Regions from separate parts of the Lactobacillus leichmannii genome, predicted to be linked through region 2. Evidence: predicted binding sites of a transcription regulator. Region 2 holds the regulator's gene; the other holds the start of a gene.
The links. Region 2 encodes LexA, which represses DNA repair genes until DNA is damaged. Its sites were predicted from a motif close to CNAACANNTGTTNG; they were not measured.

Region 1: recA (recombinase RecA) is a predicted target of LexA. The motif match lies at 9,266-9,279, and genes of this name have one in related genera.

The regions. Positions count from the first base shown of each region.
Region 1 covers NZ_QOCY01000044.1:230,539-242,283, forward strand. The annotation lists gene DS743_RS06365 (AI-2E family transporter) at 1-753, shown strand, start outside; gene DS743_RS06370 (tRNA (cytidine(34)-2'-O)-methyltransferase) at 750-1,307, shown strand; gene DS743_RS06375 (DUF1149 family protein) at 1,338-1,733, shown strand; gene DS743_RS06380 (DNA translocase FtsK) at 1,753-4,119, shown strand; gene DS743_RS06385 (M16 family metallopeptidase) at 4,125-5,348, shown strand; gene DS743_RS06390 (M16 family metallopeptidase) at 5,345-6,598, shown strand; gene ymfI (elongation factor P 5-aminopentanone reductase) at 6,595-7,323, shown strand; gene DS743_RS06400 (helix-turn-helix domain-containing protein) at 7,392-8,534, shown strand; gene pgsA (CDP-diacylglycerol--glycerol-3-phosphate 3-phosphatidyltransferase) at 8,579-9,142, shown strand; gene recA (recombinase RecA) at 9,349-10,458, shown strand; gene rny (ribonuclease Y) at 10,607-11,745, shown strand, end outside.
Region 2 covers NZ_QOCY01000042.1:86,687-98,431, reverse strand. The annotation lists gene DS743_RS04840 (homoserine dehydrogenase) at 1-851, opposite strand, end outside; gene DS743_RS04835 (ACT domain-containing protein) at 991-1,425, shown strand; gene DS743_RS04830 (ABC transporter ATP-binding protein) at 1,474-3,264, opposite strand; gene DS743_RS04825 (ABC transporter ATP-binding protein) at 3,257-5,017, opposite strand; gene DS743_RS04820 (YneF family protein) at 5,127-5,351, opposite strand; gene DS743_RS04815 (DUF896 domain-containing protein) at 5,464-5,700, opposite strand; gene lexA (transcriptional repressor LexA) at 5,855-6,475, shown strand; gene DS743_RS04805 (GRP family sugar transporter) at 6,676-7,524, shown strand; gene DS743_RS04800 (transporter substrate-binding domain-containing protein) at 7,625-8,485, opposite strand; gene DS743_RS04795 (hypothetical protein) at 8,681-9,214, opposite strand; gene DS743_RS04790 (DEAD/DEAH box helicase) at 9,270-11,504, opposite strand; gene DS743_RS04785 (ATP-binding protein) at 11,527-11,745, opposite strand, start outside.

The DNA of each region.
Region 1 (11,745 bases), on a different contig from region 2:
AAGCAGATGACTTCTTTGCAGAAGAATTTCAGCAAGAGCATGGGGTCAACCGTCTCCAACGCCCTGGGGAATTTAACCAGCGCGGTCACCGTAGCGACAGCCGTCTTCACGACCCTGGCCACAGCTCCGTTTTTGCTCTTCTTTATGCTGAAAGACGGGCACAAACTGCGGCCTTTTCTGGTCAAGTTCGCTCCCCAGCGCTGGGAGCAGGCGACCAGCAAGTTGCTGCATGAAGTCAACCAGGCTGTGTCTTCTTACGTGATCGGCCAGGTTTCCGTGGCTATCTGCGTGGGGATCATGTTATTCATTGGCTATACGATTATCGGCGAGCCTTACGGGGCAGCCCTGGCGATCTGTTCTGGCTTTTTGAACCTGATCCCTTACTTTGGGACCTTCATCGGTTTGATTCCGGCCTTAATCATCGCTTTAGTGACTGATTTGTCGATGGTAGCCAAGGTCTTAGTGGTTTTCTTTATTGAGCAGATCATTGAAACCCGGGTCATCAGCCCGCTGGTTGTCGGCAACCGCTTGAAGATGCACCCGGCGACGACGATTATCGTCATGCTGGGGGCTGGCTCAGTCTGGGGCCTGTGGGGCGTGATCGGCGGGATTCCGATCTACGCGGTGATGAAAATCCTTTTGACCCATGTCTACCGGTACTACCGGAAGGTTTCCCACCTTTATGACGACAGTTTCCAGGATGAAGCAGACCAGGCTGGACGAGAAGAAAAGGAAAGGAAAGGAAATAAATGACCAACCATATTGTTTTGTTTGAGCCGGAAATTCCCGACAACACGGGCAACATTGCCAGAACCTGCGCGGGAACCAACACGGTGCTGGACTTGATCGAGCCCTTGGGCTTCCACCTGGACGACAAGCATCTCAAGCGGGCCGTTTTAGACTACGGCGGTGAAGTTGAAATCCGCCGCCATGACGACCTGCGGGCATTTCTGGCTACTTTGCCGGACAATGCCGAGATGTACTTGATCTCCAAGTTCTCCAGCAAGGCTTATACTGACGTCGACTACACGGACGAAAGCAAGGACTACTACTTTGTTTTTGGCCGGGAAACGACCGGTTTGCCGGAAACCTTCATGCGGCAATACGCGGACCGCAATCTCCGCATTCCCATGTCCGACAAGATCCGGGCCTTCAACCTGTCCAATTCGGCAGCGATTGTAATTTTTGAAGCCCTGCGCCAGCAAGGCTTTCCCCACATGGAAAAGTCCCACCACTATGAAAACGACAAGCTCAAGGACGACTACAATCGTCCTGGCCGCTACCAGCGGAACCTGCCCAAGCATTAGTGGCTAAAAAGAAATTTATGAGGTAAAATCATGGAATTTAACAAGCAGACCCCAATCATCGTTCGTGCCTTTCACTATGACCTGCTCGATGAGCCAGAAGAAAAGAACGAAGTCAACGTAGCCATCCGCCAGGTTGTCGCTACGGGCGAAGACGGCGTTGAAGATGCCGGCGAGGCAGGCGGCTACTACGAAGTAGCCGTTGTCTACGACGTTACGCCAGACGAAGACAACATCATCGAAATCAGCGGGGTCAACACCCAAGTCGTTCAGCTTCTGGGCTACCACGGCGACGGCCAGGACCTGGACCAGGAAACCTACCGTTTGCTCAGCCGGCCGCTGGTTGAATACATCGAAACTTTGACTTACGAAGTTAGCCAGGTCGCCTTGGATGAACCGATCAACTTGGACTTTGAACCTAATTTCTAAGGATTGAGCAGGTGAAGAAATGCCTCGAAAGAAAAGGCAGGCTAATCGTAAAAACAAAAATAAAAAGAAAACAGAAGAATCTTTGAGCTGGGTGGTTACCGGGATCGTCTTGATCCTGGTAGCCATTTTGGCGTTATTACGCTTTGGCTGGTTGGGCAAGGAACTGGCTAATCTTTTGCGGCTCTTGATTGGGGACAGCTATCTTTTAGGCGGAGCCTTCCTGGCCATTTTGGGCCTGGTCATGCTGATTTACGGGCAGCCGCCCCGCTTTGGCTTTAAGCGGACAAGCGGCTTGACTTTGGCTTACCTGGGCCTTTTGTACATTTTGGCCAGCCGCTTTTTCAATGTCAGAAGCGTCCACAGCGAATTTTTGCCCGCCTTCAAGAACGTGATCTTTGAAGAACTGGCCCGGGCCAATGTCACCGTCAGCGTCGGCGGGGGCTGGATCGGGAGCTTCCTGTACGGGATCTTCTACCAGCTTTTAGGCCAGATTGGCGGCCTGTGCCTGGCTGTTTTGAACATAATCAGCGGGATCTTGATGTTCTTTGACGTCAAATTCCGCTCCCTGGTCGCTGCTTTTCAAAAAATCAGCCGCTCCTTTATCCGGCAAAGCAAGGATGGAGCCGGCCAGCTAAAGGAAAAGTACTCTGAATACAGGGAGCAGCAAAAAAAAGATCCCAAAAACCGGGAGAAGCTGACCGACTCTTGGCAGTATAGCGAAGAAGTCAAGCCGGAGAAAAAAACAAGGCAAGAGAAGGCAGAGAAGCAGGCAGCCAAGCCTTCCCTGCCGGAAATCCAGGTGGCAGAGCAGCACCCTGACCCGCCGGTCACTCATTCACTGGAACTGGATGACCCGCCCAAGCCCCGCAGCCAGGCTGAAGATGACCAGAAGATGATTTTGGCCGACCAGCAGGTTGACCATGGTCTGGACAAGAGCACGGTCAGCTATGATGACAACTACCAGTTCCCGCCCCTGTCTCTGTTAAAGGCCGTCCAGGCCAGTGACCAGTCCAGCGACAAGGATAAAATCAAGCAGAGCACGGCTATTTTGGAGGAAACCTTCAAGAGCTTCGGGGTGGAAGTCAATGTTAAAAAGGCTATCTTAGGCCCGACCATCACCCGCTACGAAGTCCAGCCAGCCGTCGGGGTCAAGGTCTCCCGGATTGTCAACCTGGCCGATGACTTAGCCCTGGCCCTGGCGGCCAAGGACATCAGAATTGAAGCCCCGATTCCGGGCAAGCCTTATATCGGGATTGAAGTGCCTAACCAGAAGGCCCAGTCCGTGGCTTTTAAAGATGCCATGGAGCACCAGGACCAAAAGGCCAAGGACCATCCTTTGATGGTGCCTTTGGGCAAGGACGTGACCGGGCAGATCATCAGCGCTGACTTGACCAAGATGCCCCACCTGCTGGTGGCCGGGTCAACCGGGTCCGGTAAGTCCGTGGCCATCAACACGATCTTGACCAGTATCTTGATGAAGGCCCGGCCGGATGAAGTCAAGCTGGTTTTGATCGACCCGAAGATGGTCGAATTGTCAGTCTACAGCGGGGTTCCGCACTTGATGATCCCGGTTGTCACTGACTCCCGCCTGGCTTCCAAGGCCCTGAAAAAAGTCGTCGACGAAATGGAGCGGCGCTACAAGCTTTTTGCTGCCGGCAGCGTCCGCAATATGGGCGAATACAACCGCAAGGTGGCTGAGAACAATAAGGATACCAGCCGGCCGGTAATGGAGCCTTTGCCTTATATTCTGGTCGTTGTTGACGAATTGAGCGACTTGATGATGGTCGGCGGCCACGACGTGGAAAACTCCATCGTCCGCCTGGGCCAGATGGCCCGGGCCGCCGGCATCCACATGATCCTGGCTACCCAAAGGCCGAGTGTGGACGTCATCACCGGTTTGATCAAGGCCAATGTGCCGTCAAGAATTTCCTTTGCCGTTTCCAGCGGGGTCGACTCCCGGACTATTTTGGACCAGGTCGGCGCTGAAAAGCTGCTGGGCAGGGGGGACATGCTCTACCTGCCGATCGGGGCCTCCAAGCCTGACCGGATTCAAGGGGCCTACATCGATGTCGATGAGGTCGAAGCCGTCGTTGATTGGGTCAAGGGCCAGCAAAGCGCTGAATACGACGAGAAAATGATTCCCCAGGCCGGGGATGATGACGAAAGCAGCGATGACGACGTTGACGACGAGTACTACCAGCAGGCAGTGGACCTGGTCCGCCGCCAGCAGTCAGCCAGCACCTCCATGCTGCAGCGGCGGTTCAGAATCGGCTACAACCGGGCTGCCCGCCTGATTGACGAGCTGGAGGAGCACGGGGTAGTCGGCCCGCCGGAAGGCTCCAAGCCGCGCAAGGTGCTTTTGCCGCCTGAAGGACAAGAAGAATAAAAATAATGAACGAAGAAAATATCAGCATTCAAAGCAATCAAAAATTCACCAGCGGCAACCTGGGCCTGTTCGTCCGCCTGCCGCTGACCAAGCACAACATGTCTATGGCCAGCCTGCTCTGCCGCATGCAGATGAACGAAAGCGAACTCTTTCCGGATCCCGGCCTCCAGCAGGTCGAATTGCAGCAGCGCTACTCCTTCCAGTTTGAAGCAGTCGTGCAGCTTTTTGGCAAGGAAATGGTCATTTCTTACCTGGCCAATTTCGTTGAGCCCCAGGAAATCCTGGACCCGGACTACAACTACCGGCAGATAGCAGAAACTTTTGCTGGCCTGGCCACCCGGCCCTTGATTACGCCCAGCTCTGTCCAGCTGGCCCAAAGACAGCTGGAAGAAGAATACCAGGAGCTCATGGCTGAGCCGAGCAACGCGGCTTTAAGCGCCTTTTTCAACAACTGGTACGCGGACCAGCCAGATTACGCGGCCAGCTTCATCGGCTCGATTGAAGATATTACGAAAGCGACCAGCCAAGAAGTCCGCCGCTTTGCCGATGCCATCAAGACCCAGGCCAGCTGCGTATTTGGCCATGTCTATGATGCCCGCCAGGTTAAGCGCCTTTTGCAAAAGAAGCTGCAAGAAGAAGGCTGGCCGGGCCTGGCCTTGGACTTTGGCAGCCGGGACTTATTGATTTCGGCCCCGGACTTGCGGATTGAGAAAACAGACGAGCAGGGCAAGCAGCAGGCCCAGCTTTTCCTGGGCTATGCCTACAAGGGCCAGCCCAGCCTGCAGGATTTGGCCACGGGGACGGTCTTGCGCCAATACTTGACCGGAGACCAGTCCTCCCGGCTCTTCAGCAAGGTCAGGGAGGAAAACGGGGCGGCTTACGCGGTGGAAAGCAACTGGTATGCTGACAATGCCCTCTTCTTGGTCAACGCCGGCCTGGATCCGGACAAGTTGGACTTAGCCCGGCAGATCATCGGCAAGGAGATGCAGATGGTGGCTGACGGCCGGATCGATCCGGGCCTGCTCAAGCAGAGCCGGCAGGCGCTGGCCAACCGCCACTTGCTCAACCAGGACCATGCCAGCTGGCTTTTAGCCAAAGACCTCCGCTACAAGCTCCATGCCGACTACGAGGACTTTGATATGATGGCCGCGGTCAGCCGGGTGACCAGCGGCCGGCTGGCTGACTTTGCCCAAAAGCTGTATCTGAATGAAAGCTATGTATTAAAATGATCAAACCAGAAATTATCAGAAAAGATTTCCCTTCCGGCTTCAAGGCCCAGGTGATCCGGCGCAAGGGTTTTAACCAGCGCTTTTTCGGCATTATCGTCGATTTCGGCAGCGCTGATTCCCAGCCCGTGCCCGGCCTGGCCCACTTTTTGGAGCACAAGCTTTTTGCCGCGGAAGAAGGCGACTTGTCCCTGGAATTTGAAAAGATGGGGGCCAGCGTCAATGCCTTTACCTCTTTCAATGAAACCATGTATTACGCCAGCGGGCTCAAGAATGTTGGCCCCATGATCGACCTGCTCTTCAAGCTGGTTGGCCAGCCCTACTTTACCGATGAGAATGTGGCCAAGGAAATCCCCATCATCCAGCAGGAATTAGCCATGTACCAGGATGAGCCTGACTGGATCCTGGGCGACCGGCTCCTGCGGGGCATCTATGGTGACTGCAATTTGGCCATCGACGTGGCCGGGACCAAGGAATCGATTGCCAGCGTGACTAAGGAAAAGCTCCAGGCTGCTTATGATGAAAACTACGTGGCCGCTCGCATGTCCTTTGTTGCCTGCGGGGACTTTACCGACAACCAGGTCAAGAGCATTCTTAGACAGGCCATGAAATTGTCAAACCAATACCTGCGCCCGGGCAAGCCGCAAAAAGAAGCGGACTTGGTGCCCTTTTTGCCAAGCGGGCAGGACTGGAACCTGATCGGCGGGGAAGTGCCCCTGTTTATGGTGGCTATCCCTTTGCCAAACTTTAAGAAAGTTTTAGCAAGTCGGGATATGAGTCAAATTTTGCTGGAAATCATGCTAGAATCAAAGCTAGGTGCCGCCAGCCACTGGTTTGCCAGCGCCAGACAAGCCGGCCTGGTCAGCCAGCCACTCCAGATCAGCGTAACTTATACCCGGCAGGGGGCCTACGCGGCCTTGCTGGGGATGAGCCCGGAAGCAGAAGAGCTGCTGGACCAGATCAAGGCAGAACTGGCGCCAGACAAGCTTTTTTCCAAAAAGCAGGAAATGGAAATGCGCCAGCTCTTTGAGATTCACAAAAGAAGCTGGCTGGCCCAAACCGTGCGCAGCCTGGACAATTTGTCGGGTTTTGCCGTGGAGATGGCTGAAGAAAGCCTGGGTGAGGAAGACTTGTTTGCCAATGTTGAGCAGATGCAGGCCATGAATTTTGCCGACTACCGGGCCTACTGCCAGGAGCTTTTCAAGGGCGCCAGCATCAACACGGCCCGCCTGCTTGAGGAGCATGACCAATGAAGCGAGCACTGATTTTCGGGGCAACCGGCGGCATTGGCCAGGCCATTGCGGCCCGCCTGGCTGAGTCTGGCTGGTCCATGTACCTGCACTGCAACCGCAACTGGGAAGAGGCCAGCGATTTGGCCAGGACTCTGGCGGAAAAGCATTCCTTGCAGGATTTCATGCCGATCAAGCTGAACTTTTTAGCAGGCGACGACCAGCTCAAGAATTTTGCCAGCAGTCTTTTGCCCGTCAACGCGGTCGTTTTTGCCCAAGGGATCACCAACTATGACTTCCTGGGCAGCCAGAGTTCCCAGGTCATTGACCAGATCATCAAGGTCAATTTGGAGAACCCGATCAAGCTAACCAAGCTTTTGGAAAGCCAGCTTTTAAAGCAAGAGCACAGCCGGATCGTCTACCTGGGCTCAGTTTACGGGGGCCAGGGCAGCGCCATGGAAGCAGTCTACAGCGCGACTAAAGGCGGGATCAGCCGCTTTGCGCAGGCCTATGCCCGGGAAGTTGCCGCCAGCCGCTTCACGGTTAATGTCGTTGCCCCAGGGGCGGTCAACACGGCCATGAATGCCATGTTTTCCCCGGAAACCTTAAAAGAGCTGGCAGAAGAAATTCCGGCCGGCCACCTGGCCAAGCCCAAGGAAATTGCCTACTGGGTTGACTGTCTGCTTAACCCTGAGAGCGACTACCTGACCGGGCAAACGATTTATGTCAGTGGCGGCTGGCTGGAATAGGGCGACACATCCGCGGCTATTGTGCTATAATTTATAAACGAATTTTAAAGTGATTGAAGAGGTTAATAATGTCAGGCATTGGAGAACAACTACGTAAGGCAAGAGAGGCCAAGGGCCTTTCAATTTCCGATATTGAGAAGGCTACGAAGATCCAGAGCCGCTACCTGGAAGCAATCGAAAACAGCGATTTCGACAAGCTGCCAGGCGACTTTTACGTCCGGGCTTTCATCCGCCAGTACGCGCAAATCGTCGGCTTGGACGGCAAGGAATTGCTGAGCCAGTACCAAGGCGAAGTTGCAAATGAAGTCACGAGCGAAGTCAGCCAGCCGGCAGCAAGCAGTCCGGCTCAAGAAGTTCATGAGGAAGCTCATGAAGAAGAAGCAGCTCCAGTAGAGCCGGCCAGAATCAGTGCCAGCCGGCCAGCCAAGCGGGAAGCTGCCGAGAAAGCTCCTAAGGACGCCAAGTGGCGCAAGCTTGTGCCCCGCTTGGCCCTGGGCTGCGGGATCGCCCTTTTGCTTTTGATCGGGGGGATGGTCTTTGCCAACATGAAGAAGACCGGGTCAAGCAGCCAGAAGGAAAATGCTGGCTCCAGCGTCACGATTACTTCCAAGAAGTCTTCCAGCAAGAAGAGCTCATCAGCTTCTTCTTCATCCAAGAAAAAGAAGACCAGCTCAATCAAGGTTGCTTCACTTGGCGGCTCAAGCTACCGGGTAACTGGCATCAAGTCCAGCACGCCATTGGTAGTCCGGTCAAGCAAGCAAAGCATCTACTACTACGTTTCCGTTGACAACGTGATCACCAACCAGGGGACCCTGCAAAGCGGTGAAAAGCACACGGAAACTGTCAAGAAGGGGCAAACTTTGATCGTTTACCTGGGGACTGATACTGGCGTGACTGTAACTGTTGGCGGCAAGAAGATTCCGTTCACTCCAATCAACGGCACGACCCGTTTGACTATCTACCTGGGTGACAGCTCTGCTTCAGCAAGCAGCTCCGCGGCAAGCCGCACGACTAGCACCAACACTAACACCAATACCAGTACGAGCTACAGCAGCCGGGCAAGTTCCAGCGTGCAAAGCTCAGCTTCCAGCCGGCCAGCTGCTTCCAGCTCCAGCGTTAAATCAAGCTCACAAGCTTCATCCAGCGCTGCCCCAAGCAGCCAGTCATCAGCTGCTCCATCATCATCTGCCGCTTCCAGCAGCAAGCAATAAGAGAAGAATGACCATTAATTCTTAAAAGTGAGGAATTTAAAGCAATGAATTTACCAAATAAACTGACTGTTTTCCGAATCTTTTTGATTCCTGTCTTCATGATCCTGCTGATTGCCCAATGGCCAGCCGGCTCATTCACCCTGGCAGGGACTGAAATTCTGTGGAGCCGGGTGGTGGCCATGATCGTCTTTGCCGTTGCTTCCGCAACCGACTGGTTTGACGGTCACATCGCTCGCTCCCGGGGACTGGTAACCAACTTTGGTAAGTTTGCTGACCCGCTGGCGGACAAGATGCTGACCATGACGGCCTTCATCTTCATGGTTGCATTGAATCTGGCTCCAGCCTGGGTGGTAGCCATCATCGTCTGCCGGGAACTGGCTGTGACCGGCCTGCGCCTGATCGTGGTCGAAAACAACGGCAAGGTCATGGCGGCTGCCATGCCTGGCAAGATCAAGACCACCTGCCAGATGCTGTCAATCATCTTCCTGCTCTTTGGCGACATCTTCCACCTGGGCACCATCCTGCTCTACCTGGCTCTGATCTTCACGATCTACTCCGGCTACGACTACTTCCATTCTTCATGGGATGTCTTCAAGGGTTCAATGTAAGCATTTAGAAAATCACTATTCTTTAAAAATGAGTATCAGCAAGGTACTCATTTTTTATTTTTTAAGTCAGATTGGGGAAAAAAGGGCTTTTTTCTTGTACTAGTAAGTGGAGAGGAAACAATTTGAACGTTAGTTCGGATTTTTCTTGCTTTTTACCAGGCCTTCAAAGTATAATGTTTATTAGTAAGTTTCCAGGAGGGAAAAAATTGGCTAAAGATGAAAAACAAGCGGCTCTTGAAGCGGCTTTAAAGAAAATTGAAAAGAACTTCGGTAAAGGCGCGGTCATGCGGATGGGCGAGAAGGTCGACACCCAGATCTCGACTGTTCCGTCAGGCTCACTGGCCCTGGACGCGGCCTTGGGCGTGGGAGGCTACCCGCGGGGCCGGATCGTGGAAATCTACGGGCCGGAATCTTCCGGTAAGACGACCGTTGCCCTGCACGCCGTAGCTGAAGTGCAGAAGCGGGGCGGCACGGCGGCCTACATCGACGCGGAAAACGCCATGGACCCGGCTTACGCTGAAGCCTTGGGCGTGGACATCGACCAATTGATCCTGTCTCAGCCAAACACTGGGGAAGAAGGGCTGCAAATCGCGGACACCTTGATCTCCAGCGGGGCCATCGACATCGTCGTGGTCGACTCCGTTGCCGCCCTGGTGCCGCGGGCCGAAATCGAAGGTGAAATGGGTGACTCCCACGTCGGTCTCCAGGCCCGCCTGATGAGCCAGGCCTTGCGCAAGCTCTCCGGGACGATTGCCAAGACCAAGACCATTGCCATCTTCATCAACCAGATCCGGGAAAAGGTCGGCGTCATGTTTGGTAATCCCGAAACCACCCCAGGTGGTCGGGCGCTGAAGTTCTACTCAACCATCCGGCTGGAAGTCCGCCGGGCGGAACAGATCAAGCAGTCCACCAACGTTATCGGTAACCGGGTCAAGATCAAAGTGGTCAAGAACAAGGTTGCTCCGCCATTTAAGGTAGCTGAAGTCGACATCATGTACGGGCAGGGGATCTCCCAGTCCGGCGAACTGCTGGACATGGCTGCTGACCAGGACATCGTCGACAAGGCCGGGGCCTGGTACTCCTACCACGGTGAAAAGATCGGCCAGGGCCGGGAAAACGCCAAGCAGTACCTGGAGGAACACCCGGACGTTTCCGAGGACATCCAGACCCAGGTCCGCAAGGCTTACGGAATCGATGCTGAATCTCTGGAAGAAAAGGAAAATCCGGAGAAGGTCAAGGAACAGCGGGCTAAGAAGGCAGCTCCTGGCGAAGAGAAGCCAGCAGAGCCGCCAAGTCCGGAAAAGACTGATAAGTAGGTAGTTTTTGGCCAATAAAAAGATTGCCAGCAGAGGCCTGGCAATCTTTTTTGTTTCCGCAAATGCAGCTAAGGAATTGACTTGACCAAAAATGTAACATATGATTAGTAATGTGTGAATAATTCTAAATACAAAGGCGACGTAACTCATGATGAATAATACTATATTTCTTCTCGCAACAGTCGCTGTAATTTTTCTTATTTCACTTGTCGTGGGATGCCTGATTGGTTATGCCATCCGGAAGAATGCCTGGGAAACCAAGGCGGAAAACGCCCGGCAGAGCGCGGAGGCAATTTTGGCCAAGGCGAAAGCCGAAGTCGAAGCAGCCAAGGCTGAGGTCCAGGCGCAGAAGCAGGCCGCTGAAGCCGTTAAGCGGGATGCTGAAACGGAGAAGAAGGCCAAGATCCTGGAAGCCCAGGAAGAAATCAGGGATTACCGGCAGAAGGTTGAAGACGAGCTGAACAGGCGCCGCGCAGAAGCGGCCCGCAAGGAAAACCGCCTTCAGCAGAAAGAAGATGCCCTGGATCACCGCAGCAGCCTGCTCGATGACCGGGAGAAACAACTCACACAAAGGAAAGACCAAATCAAAAAGCAGGAAGAAAAAGCCGCTGGTTTGCTGGAAGAAGCGCACGGGCTGGTCGAGAAGCAGAATGACAAGCTGCTGGAAATCTCCCACTTAGACGAAGAAGAGGCCAAGAAGATTGTCCTGGCCCAGGTCTCCGACCACCTGACCAAGGAGAAGGCGGAGCTGATTCGGGCTAACGAGGAAGAAATCAGTGCCAGAGCCGACCGCTTTGCCCACCAAATCATCGTGGATGCCATCCAGAGCAGCGCGGCGGATACGGTCGCGGAAACGACCGTGTCAGTCGTGGACCTGCCAAACGATGACATGAAGGGGCGGATCATCGGCCGCGAAGGCCGGAACATCCGCTCTTTTGAAGCCATGACTGGGGTAGACTTGATCATTGACGATACGCCAAAGACGGTCACCTTGAGCGGTTTTGACTCCATCAGACGGGAAGTTGCCAAGCGGGCCCTGCAGAAACTGATCAAGGACGGGCGGATTCATCCGGCCCGGATCGAAGAGATGGTTGACAAGGCGCGCAAGGAAGTCAACGACGATATTTACGAGGCTGGTGAAAGTGCCTTGATGGAACTGGGCATCCACCGGATGAACCCGGAACTGGTCAAGATTCTGGGCCGGCTGAAGTACCGGACTTCCTATGGCCAGAACGTGCTGGCGCACTCGATTGAAGTCGGGAAGCTGGCCGGGACCATGGCAGCTGA
Region 2 (11,745 bases):
AATGTTTCCGGACCCAGGGAAGCGGAATCAGTTTCCAGGGCATTGAAGTTAAGGCCCACTCTGGCTAAAAGGCTGGTCTTTTTCAGCATGACCGGCAAAACCTGCAAGGACAGCTTCTCACCTGTCTGCCGGCCCCGGCCCAGCAACTTGATGGTCCGGCCATTTGCCTTGGCCCAGGCAAAGTCTTCCTTGGTCAAATGCCGTATCCCCCACTGGTCAACCTGGCTTGGATCAGCAATTTTGCCAAACGCAGTCAAGGCTGACAAGCAGACCTTGTAGCAGACGTCTCCGCCGTCGATGTCATCGCTGGGATCCTTTTCCGCGTAGCCCAGCTCCTGGGCTTCTTTTAAGCAAGCAGCAAAGTCCAGGTCCTTTTCTGCCATCTGGGAAAGGATGTAGTTGCTGGTCCCGTTAAAAATTCCCTGGAAGGACGTGACCGGCTCCAGGCGCTGAATGTGCTTGATGTTGTCAATCCAGGGGATGCCGCCGCCAACGCTGGCCTCATAGGCCAATACCAGGCCCTTTTGCCTGGCTAAGTCAAATAGCTCGCCGGCATAGACCGCCAGCATCTTCTTATTAGCCGTCACCACGTGCTTGCCGGCTTCCAGGGCCCGCTTAACATAGCTGTGGGCCGGTTCTACCCCCCCGATGCACTCGCAAACCACTGAAATTTCCGGATCGTTCACGATTTCCACAAAGTCAGTCGTATGCTGGTCATCCAGGATCTGTTCATCTCTGTGGACCAGGATTTTTTTTATTTTAATCTTCCGCAAAAGCGGAGTTTCAGCCTCTTCAACCAGCTTGACAATGCCGCCGCCAACCACGCCACGGCCTAAGATTGCAATTTGCATACCCGCCTCCGTTGTTTCTAATCTAGGGACACTTGTTTTTGAATCAAAAACATAGTATCATTATCCGCAAGGCCTGACAAGGGAAAAGTTACTTATTATTAAACAAAAATTAAAGCAATATGTCAAAGGAGAATTTGCCATGGCCGACTATTTTTACGTTCATAAAAAGATCCTGCCCAACTATCTGGAGAAGGTCCTAGAGGCAAGGGAAATGCTGGACAGCCGGGAAGCAGCCACCGTCACCGAGGCGACTGAGCGGATCGGCATCTCCCGCAACACTTATTACCGCTATAAAGACTATGTTTTTAGAGCCAAGGACCCTGCAAGGGGTCAGCAGGCGGTCTTGTCTCTGCTTTTAGCTGACCTACCTGGGGCCCTGTCAGCCGTTTTGACCTGCGTGACCGACCACCGGGCCTCGGTTTTGACTATTTCCCAGGCCATCCCTTTGGCCAGCCACGCCAGCGTCTTGATGTCCCTGGACCTGGCCGGCCTTGAAGGAGACATCAACACCCTTTTGGCTGATTTGAAAAGTCTCCCCTTTGTTAAAAATCTCCAGCTTGCCGGATTAGAATAATAAAAGAGCGCGTCTTCTGGGCGCGCTCTTTTTTGTCTTAATTCATTCTTAGTTTTCCCGGTTTTGCTGGAGGGTGTAAAGGTCATAGTAGTAGCCCTTTTGGGCCAGCAAGTCCTCGTGCTTGCCATGTTCGACGATTCTCCCCTTGTCTAAAACAATGATCTGGTCAGCATCAGCAATCGTTGACAGGCGGTGGGCAATAGCCAGGGTCGTGCGGCCCTGGCGGAGCTTTTTGAGTCCTGCTTGAATCAAACTTTCTGTTTCCGTGTCCACGTTGGCCGTTGCTTCGTCCAAAATCAAAATCTTAGGATTGGTTACCAGGGTTCGGGCAAAGGAAATCAGCTGTCTTTCCCCGCTGGAGAATTCCGATCCGCCTTCAATGACCTTAGCATGGTATTTCCCAGGCAATTTTTCGATAAAGCGGTCAGCCTGGACAGTTTTAGCGGCTTCCTCAATCTGCTCATCAGTGATCTTGTCATTGTACAAGCGGATGTTGGAAGCCACGTCCCCATAGAACATGAAGGGTTCCTGGAGAACCAGGCCTATTTTTTGCCGTAATTCTGCCTTGGAAAAGTCCCGGATGTCGATCCCGTCCAAAAGGATCTGGCCCGAGTGAAATTCGTAAAAGCGCATCATCACGTTGATGATTGAACTCTTGCCTGAACCCGTGTGGCCAACGATCCCCAGGGTCTCGCCTGGATTAAGGGTGAAGGAAACATCGCGGAGAACGTCATGCTTGCCGTCATATGAGAATGACACATGCTTAAACTCAATTTTCCCTTCCGTAATCTTGGCGTTGGCCAGCTCTTTTTGCTCAGGCTCGTATTCTTCCTGGTCCAAAATCTTGAAGATCCGCTTGCCAGCCACGATCCCGTCGGTAAAGAAGGTCAGCGAGTTCATCATGTCCGACAAGGGGTTAAAAAAGTTCTGCACATAGTTTGCAAAAGCATAGATCATCCCGGCCGGGACAAAAGTTGCCCGGAGGGGGTAACCGAACCAGACCAAAACGCAGGTTAAGGCCAACGAATAGAGCAGGGTCGTAAACGGCGACAAGAGCAGGCCGTTGGTTCTGATCAGCTTGAAGCGGGTCTGCATCTGCTGGCGGTTGATTTTTTCAAAATCATCGTCTATCCGCTTTTCCTGGCGAAACTGCTGGATCACGGAAATTCCGGCAATGCTTTCTTCTAGCTTGGTGTTGATCAAAGAGTTGCGGGCCCGGTATTCGTGGTAGATTTTGGAGCTGACCCGGTTATAAAGCCAGATTGCCCCAACGATAAGTGGAATAAAGGCCGTCACGATCCCCCCGGCCACCGGGTCAGCCATATACATGGCAATCAAGGCGGTTACCATGGAGACGATCCCTAACAGAAAGGCAGAGAAAACCTGCATAAAGTTGCCCAGGGTCATCGTGTCGTTGGTTACCCGGGACAAAATCGACCCGGCTGGAGTCTGGTCAAAATACCGCATCCCCAGGGTGTGAATTTTTGCATAAAGGACCCGGCGGACCTTTTCCAATGCCTTTTCCCCGGCCAGGGCATAAAGGTATTCATAGGTAAATTGGCAGACCGCCTTAAATACCACGCCAATGCCGTAGATCAAGGCAACATAATAAAACGTGCTGAAGTCAACCTTGCCCGCCTTCAAATAGTGGTCCATGTAATACCGCAGCCAGGTCGGCAAGAGCATATTGATCGCGGAAACTGCCACCATCCCTAAGACGGCAGTCAGTAATTCCCCCTTGTAAAGCCAGACAAAGGTCCAGAGCCGCTTTAAAATCTGCCCCTGCTCTTTGGTCGAAATCTGCTGCTGCCAGACTGACTGGAAGTCTTCATTATTCATCGTCATCTTCACCTACCTTCTGGGCTAATTCTTGCCGCTGCCACATCCGGGCATACCAGCCCCCCTTGGCCAGCAATTCTTCATGCGTCCCTCTTTCTGCCACCTGCCCGTCCTGCATGACCAGGATCAAGTCAGCATCCATTACGCTGCTTAAGCGGTGGGCAGCGATGACGGTAATTTTCTTTTCCCGTTCTTGCCGAAGCTTAGTCAAGATCGCCTTTTCAGTTTTGGCGTCAACAGCTGACAAAGCATCGTCCAAAATCAAGATTTCACTGTCATGAAGCAGGGCTCTGGCAATCGACATCCGCTGCTTTTGCCCGCCCGACAGGGAAACCCCGTTTTCCCCGATCATGGTCTCATAGCCATTTGGAAAGGCCAGGATATCGTCGTGAAGGGCGCTCTTTTTAGCCGCCACTTCGACCTCTTCCTGGCTGGCATCCGGCTTGGCAAAGGCAATATTGTCTCTGACCGACATGGAGAAAAGGAAGTTGTTTTGGGGAACGTAAGATATTTCTTTTAAGTAGACGTCCAGGGGAATCTGCCGGATGTCGTGGCCGGCAAAAGTGATCCGGCCCTTGTAGTTATCAAACTCCCGCATCAAAAGCTGGATAATGGTCGTCTTGCCTGAGCCAACCCGGCCAACCAGGCCGATAGTCTGCCCGTTTTTCAAGTCAAAGTCCACTGCCCCCAAGGCAGCCTTGTCTGGTTCATCCGGGTAGGCAAAACTGGTCACGTGATAGCGCAAATCTCCAGTCAGCTTCTGCTCCTTGTCCATTGAATCTGAGTCCACGATCAAAGATTTTTCATTGAGCAGGCTCATAATCCGGTCGTAGCTGGCGCTCCCCCGCTCAAGAACATTAAACAGGTAGCCAATGGCAAACATTGGCCAGACCATGGCCCCAATGTAGGACACAAAGGAAATCAGCTGGCCCAGGCTGATCGCTTTGCTGAGAACCAGCCGGCCACCGTAGATGATGGTAATGATGTAGGTAATCCCGATGATCATGGTAATCATTGGGTCGTAGAGTGAGTCGATCCGGAAGACCTTTTTATTGATATCTACCGTTTCATAGGTCATCTTGTTAAAAGCTGCCGCATCCTCCTTTCCCTGGCCAAAAGTCTTCAAGACCTTAATCCCAGACAAGGATTCCTGAGTCTTGTTGTTCAAGCGGGAAAAGGCCGCCTGCGAATCCATATAGGCGTCATGCAGGCGATCACCCAGGTAGCGGGCACAGAAGGCCAAAAGGGGCAGCGGCAGCATGGCCACCAGGGTCAAGCGCCAGTCTACCAGGATCATCATGGCCAGCAAGGTGGTCCCCCCGGTAAAAATCGCGTCGATCAAAGTCAAGATCCCGTCACCTGCTACGTTCTGCACGGCCTGGACGTCATTGGTTGCCCGGGCCATCAAGTCCCCGGTACGGTAGCGCTGAAAGAAGGTCCGGTCCATCTGCATAAAATGCCAGAAGAGCCGGCCGCGGAGTTCTTTTTCCAAAATCGCCGCTCCGCCGTAAATCTGCTTGCGCCAGAAATAGCGGCAGACATAAAGGGCCAAAGCCGCCAGCAAAATTGCCAGAACATAGCTAAAAAATTGCTGCCAGCTGATTCTCCCCGTATCCAGCTGGTCAGCCATCATGCCCAGGATCCGCGGCGGGACCAGGTTGGCTGCCGAAGTCAGGACTAAGGCCGTGATCCCTAAGGCGTAGCGCTTGCGGTGGGCTTTAAAGAACCAGCCCAGCTTGCTGAAAGTATCCATTTTTTCCTCCCTCTTTTATTTGGGTTTTATCTTTTTCTCCTTCTTTTCTAATCCCCATAGCCCGAAAAAAGAGCGCCAGGATTCCCCTAGCCCTCTATGGCTGACTAGACTAGTTCTTAGCTGCCTGATGCTTGATCATGTTCATCACTTGGTTGACCTTCTTGGCTGAAGGCTTCTGGCCCATTTGTGACATCATGGTTTCAACCATTTCCCGGGTAATCGGGGGATTCTTCTTAAAGTAGTTCTTCATGTAAGTCCGGGCACCGTAAAAACCAGCAACCGCACCCAGAAGAGCTGCCAAAATAATCAAGAAAATCGCCAAACCTAAATTCATTATCGCTAAACCTCCATTGGTCTTAATTTGTTATCCGCCTCAGCGGAGATGCATTCGTTAGTCACACAAATACTATCTTACAAAACTTCAGACCATTTTTAAAGGATAAATCTTATCTGAGAAGCTTTTTCTTCTGAATTTGCTTGGCTTTCTCCGGCGTAACGTCCTTGCCTTGATCGTCAACAATTACCAGGCTGTCCAGCTGCTGCTTGAAACCTGCCCGGAAGTTGGCGATAAACTGCTTGTGCAGTTCTTTGCGTTCAGCCTCTTCAGCCTCCGTCAAGCCGCTTTCCTGCTTCTTCTTGTATAATTCATTGATTCTTTTTCTGACTTGATCTGCTTCTGTCATATATATATCCGCCTTTCTAGTGATAAGAATAGTGTACTCGCTTTGCAAAAATAAAAAAAGTTTTAAGCCTAGAACGCCAGTTTGTAAACTTCCCGAATATTTGCTAAAATAAATAATAACCGACAATAAGATTTTTGACGAAGGAAAAGTAACTATGGCAACTCACGACTCAAAACAATTAGAAATTCTGCAATACATCTACGATACCGTTGAAAACCGCGGCTTCCCGCCGACGGTCCGGGAAATCTGCGCGGCAGTTGGCCTGTCTTCAACCTCCACTGTCCATGGCCATTTGACCAGACTGGAGCGCAAGGGCTACCTCATCAAGGACGCCACCAAGCCCCGAGCTTTGGAAATCACCCACGCCGGCCTTGACGCCTTGGGCATCAAGCCTAAAGACATTCCGGTCATCGGGGTTGTTACCGCCGGCCAGCCGATCCTGGCTGTCCAGGACGTGGAAGACTACTTCCCGCTTCCACCGAACCTGGCCAGTGATGCCGGTGAGCTCTTCATGCTCCGGGTACACGGCACTTCAATGATCAATGCCGGTATCTTGAACGGGGACTATGTCATCGTCCGCAAGCAGACCACGGCCCAGAACGGGGAAATCGTGGTCGCCATGACTGATGACGGGGAAGCAACAGTCAAGCGCTTCTTTAAAGAAGACCTCCACTACCGCCTGCAACCGGAAAATGATGCCATGGATCCAATTATCTTGAACCATGTACAAATTTTGGGCAAGGTCGTCGGTCTTTACAGAGCAAATATTGATTAATACAGTATTGCCGGTCAGCAAACTCGATTAGCTCATATTTTTTTGAAAAGATGTTTTGCTTTATGCAAAGCATCTTTTCCTTTTCAACCGTTTTCTGAAAACGGTTGACATTTTCATAGCGTTTTCTATTGCTATTTTCCTGAAACTCCGTTAATCTAATAACTATTCGACAAATTATTAGTTAAAGGAGTTTTCAATTAATGAATATCATCATTGCCTTACTGCCGGCCATCGGCTGGGGGGTTATGCCTTGGATCGTCAACAAGGTGCCAAACAGCAAGCCGGCCAACCAGATCTTCGGCGTCGGCATGGGGGCGACTATTGTCGGCATCATCGTGACTTTAATCCAGCATCCGGCCATTTCCATGCCAGTTTTCTTCCTGTCCCTTCTGTCCGGTGCTTTATGGACGATCGGTCAAATCGGCCAGTTCATCTCCTTCACCCGGATCGGGGTCAGCAAGACCATGCCGATCTCAACTGGCCTGCAGCTGGTCGGCAATACCATCATCGGGGCTTTGATCTTTGGTGAATGGAAGACCAGCAACAACTTTATCTTCGGGATCATTGCCCTGGTCATCATCATGGTCGGCGTCATCTTGACCGCCTACACTGAAAAGGGCGACGGCTTCACTCAGAAGACCACCAACAAGGACATCCTCTTCCTGGTCTTGACCACGATCGGCTACCTGGCCTACTCTGCCTTCCCGAAGACGATTACGGCAGACGCTGAATCCATGTTCCTGCCGCAAACCTTGGGGATCCTGCTGGGGTCTGTGATCTACCTGGCCTTCAGCGGCAACAAGGCTGCCTTCAAGGAAAAGGCCAGCTACCTTGACCTCTTTGCCGGCATCAGCTTCGGGATTGCAGCTTACGCCTACATCATCTCCGCTCAAGTCAACGGGGTGACCAACGCCTTCATCTACGGCCAGCTGAGCGTAATCATCTCCACTATCGGCGGGATGACTCTGCTGGGCGAACGCAAGCAAGGCAAGGAACTGGTCGCAACGCTTGCCGGCCTCTGCCTGATCGTTGTCGGCGCTATCCTTTAAATCTAAATCAAAATACTAAAATACAAATAATTTACATGCTAGCTAAAAAGCTAGGAGCATCTGCTCCTAGCTTTTTACTTTTTGTATTAGTTTTTCCGTCTTATTGAATCTTAACCTTCTGGCTTTCTGCATGTTTGACGTCAAAGCCGGAGACCTTGCCGAACCACTTCTTGACCAGCTGGTCATATTTTCCGTTGGCCCGCAGCTGCTTTAAGGCCTGATTGATCGCCTGGCGCATTTCGGTCTGGCCCTTTTCAACCCCGATGCCGTATGGCTCCTCAGCTAAAGAGGCCTTGGTCAAGGTGAATTCCGGGGTATCAGCGATCAAACCAGCCAAAATCCCGTTGTCGTCGATCATGACATCCCCTTGTCCGGCCTTTAAGGCGTTGAAGGCTGACCCGTAGTCGTCAAACTGCTTGACGCTAGCCTTTGGAGCCAGCTTAGCCACCTGGTTGGCCACGTCGGTCCCCTTGATGGCAATAACCACGACTCCCTTTTTATTCAAGTCAGCAATGCTTCTGATCTTGCTGGACTTCTTAACGATCATGGATTCGTTGGCGTTAAAGTAAACGTCAGAGAAGTCGATCACCTTCATCCGCTCCTTGGTGATGGTCATGGTTGAAATGACGGCGTCCAGGGAGCCGTTGTGCAAAAGGGTGATCCGGGTCTTTTCCGTGATCGGCCGGAAGACAGCCTTGCTTTTAGGGCCAAGGATCTGCTTGGTGATGGCCGTAGCCAGATCAATTTCAAAACCTTCGATCTTGCCGGTCTTGATGTTGGTCAAGCCGAACAGCTTGGTGTCTGGCCGGACCCCCCAGGTTATCTGCTTAGACTGCTTGGCCCGGGCATAGCTGCTCTCCTGCTTGCTGGAACAGGCGGTTAGGCTGGTCGCTAGCAAAAGCAGCAGACCGCAGGCCAAGGCCTGGATGATTCTCTTGATTGTTTGCGGCTGTCTTTTCATAGTTTTCATCTTTCTGTCATATCGGATCTATAAAATATTATACCCGATATTTTAGAAAGTTTCTTTTATTTATAATGAAAGTCTCTTTTTCTTGCTTTATTAAGTAAAACCAGGTTTATTCTTTACGAAATTAGTTTTTTTCAAAAATAAAGCCTTTTCCCAGAACTTTTCTCCATAAAAAAATTTAGATTAAAATCAGCCGTAGTCGACATTTTTCATGGCTGACCACTGCTTGCCCAGGCTTTGCCCGGCAATTTCAAAGGCCAAAAGCTGCTTCAAGTCAGCAAATTTTTCCACCTTCATCTGCCCGCCCTTCTCCAAACGCCAGGCGAGCTGCCGATAGACCTTTCGTTCACTGGACTGGCCCAGGCTGTACTGGCGGCCGGCTAAAGAAAACTTAATGTCGCAGCCGTCTTTAATCGCTTGGACAAATTCCTCCAGGCTGTCAAACTGCACGCTCCAGACAGCTACCTCGCTCATCTGGGGCCAGCAGTCAGCCAGGGACTGACCGCCTATCTGGCAGGTCAGAAATTCCTCCGTATTGGCAAAAAACTGCTGCTCTTCAGGCAAATCACAGTTGATCAAGGTCTTGCTGGCCGGGGTCAAAGGATTGCCGTCATCAACTAACAGCCACTGCTGGCCATTTAACTTAAAATGTATCTCATCGCTGTCATCAGCGGCTGTTTCTAATTCTTGAAAACCGGAAATCGGACGCTTGCTTACTGACATAAATGTCCTTTCTAAAAATCAAGATTTGATTATTAGACATTATTGTACATCTTTTTTAAGCCATTTGTCTCGTAATCTCTCCGATTGCCCGCCGCATTTCAGTCAAATCCAGGACACTATAGGCAAATTCTTTTCTGACCAGGTCATCTGGCAGGTATTCATCATACTTGTCAAAAACCGGCACTTCCTTTGGATAGAGCAAGTCCAAAGGGTCAAAGTCTTTAGCGACTTCTTCAGCCAGAATCTGGTAAAAGTCTCCTACACTGACATCCATGCTGAACTGGATGTAGTATGGCCGGACTGAGTCAATATTCTTAAGCCCTAAACGGCTGGCACATTTCAGGCGCAAGAAACGCTCTAGGGCCAGAAAAGCATAAGAACCCGTCCAAGGGAAAAGGCAGTAGGTCTTAGCCCCCAGGTTAATCAGCTGCTTATCTGGCAGGCCAGCGGCTTCCGCCATTGCTCTCGTTTCACTCAAGCGGGCAGCCGCGTTTTTCATCAAGTAAGGATACTGCCTCTCTTCTGCCAGAATCTTCCTCATCTGCTGGAGAACTTTGGGATGGATGTCGCCGGCTACATCCCCAAAATATGCTGGGATCCGACCTTTAACCTGGTGGACGTAGACCTGCCGGCGGCGACGGTCGATTTCTTCAACCACCCAGACATGGCCGGCGATGGCGATTTTTTCACCCAAGGGCGGGGGCTTAACGATCGTCCCCAGTTCTTCTGACTCAGCGTGGACGCTGTATTCCTCGTTTTCCTGGAAAACGGCGTAAAACTTGAAATTGTTGGTCACCCGCTCGCCGGCTAGGCCGACGATCAAGCCGCCATTTTCCGTCAGCTGGATCTGGTCGGTCTTGATCAAGTGGCGGAGCAAAACTCTATAGTCATCCTGGCTGACCCAGCGGAAGTAGGACAGGGTCAAAACCCGGGAAGCAAGTTCTGCCGGGCTCATCTCCCCGCCGGCCATCAAAGTAGACATGGTCTGGTGGTAAAGGAGGCTGTATGGCAATTGGTGGTCTCTTGGCGGTTCAACCCAGCGCTCTTGTAAATACAGCTCAACTAAGGCAATCCCCTGCAGAAGCGACCAAGGAAGCAAAACTGGCAGCATGGCCCGGCTTTCAGCCTGCTCTTCGCGCATGACAAGCCACATCTCTGCTGGATTGCCCCTCCGTCCAGTCCGCCCCATCCGCTGCAAAAAGCCGGAAACGGTAAAGGGCGCTTCAATTTGAAAGGCCCGCTCCAGCTGGCCGACGTCAATACCCAGTTCTAAAGTAGCCGTCGCGCAAGTCGTAATATTGGCATCTTCGTCTTTCATGATAGCCTCTGCCCCCTGCCTCAGGGCCGCGGACAGGTTGCCGTGGTGGATCATGAAGCGGTCTGGTTCATTCTTATATTCGCAATATTGCCTTAGAACCTGGCAGACAGCTTCACATTCTTCCCGGCTGTTAGTAAAGACCAGGCACTTTTTGCCCCTGGTATGGTCAAAAATATAGGCCAGGCCCGGGTCAGCTAATTCTGGTGCCTGGTCGCTGGCTTGATCTAAAACGGCCTGGGCCGGCAAGGCAGAATGGTCGCCAGCCTGGTTACCGCTTTTATAGAAATGCTCCATTGACAAGCGCCAGCGCTGGGGCTGGCTTTTCACCTTAGGAATCCTGGTCTGACGGCCCGATCCGGCCCCTAAAAACTGCCCAGCCGCTTTCGGGTCCCCGATCGTAGCTGACAGGCCGATCCGGCGGGGTTTAACACCAGCCAGCCGGTTTAAGCGCTCTAATAGGCAGAAGGTCTGCCCGCCCCGGCCGCTTCTTAAAAAGGAGTGCAACTCGTCGATGACAACATAGCGCAGATCGCCAAATAAGCGGGGAATATCCGCGTGCTTGTTGATTATCAGGCTCTCTAAGGATTCCGGCGTTATCTGCAGGACCCCCTGGGGCCTTTTGAACATTTTCCGCTTTTGAGCAGCCGAAACATCCCCATGATAGCGCCAAACCGGGACATCACTGCCTTCACAGATGTCTTTAAGCCGGTCATACTGGTCATTGATCAAGGCCTTTAAAGGGGCAATATAGAGGCAGGCAATAGAGTCAGCCGGATTTTCCGCCAAATCTGTCAAGATGGGGAAAAAGGCTGCTTCGGTTTTCCCGGAAGCAGTCGAAGCCGACAGAAGCAAATTATCGTCAGTAGCAAAAATTACCTGGGCCGCTGCTGTCTGCAAAGGCCGCAGGGTCTCCCAGCCCCGGGAATAGATATAGTCCTGGATGAAGGGAGCATAGCGGGAAAAAGCATCCATAAAAAACTTCCCTAATTAAAACTTAAATCGTAAATTCCGCAAAGTCGCTGGTCTTTTCATCAGACACGGCGTCTGACTTAGTGTAGGCAAAGTCCCCGTCTGTCAAAAGACTCTGCACGGTCTGGCCGGGATTTTGCAAGACAATGTCCAGCAGCTCGATAAAGTCCCGGATGATTTCTCTTGGGGTGATCATGCTGCTCGTGCCAACTCTGGCATATTCAATCTTGATAAAGTCAGCCAG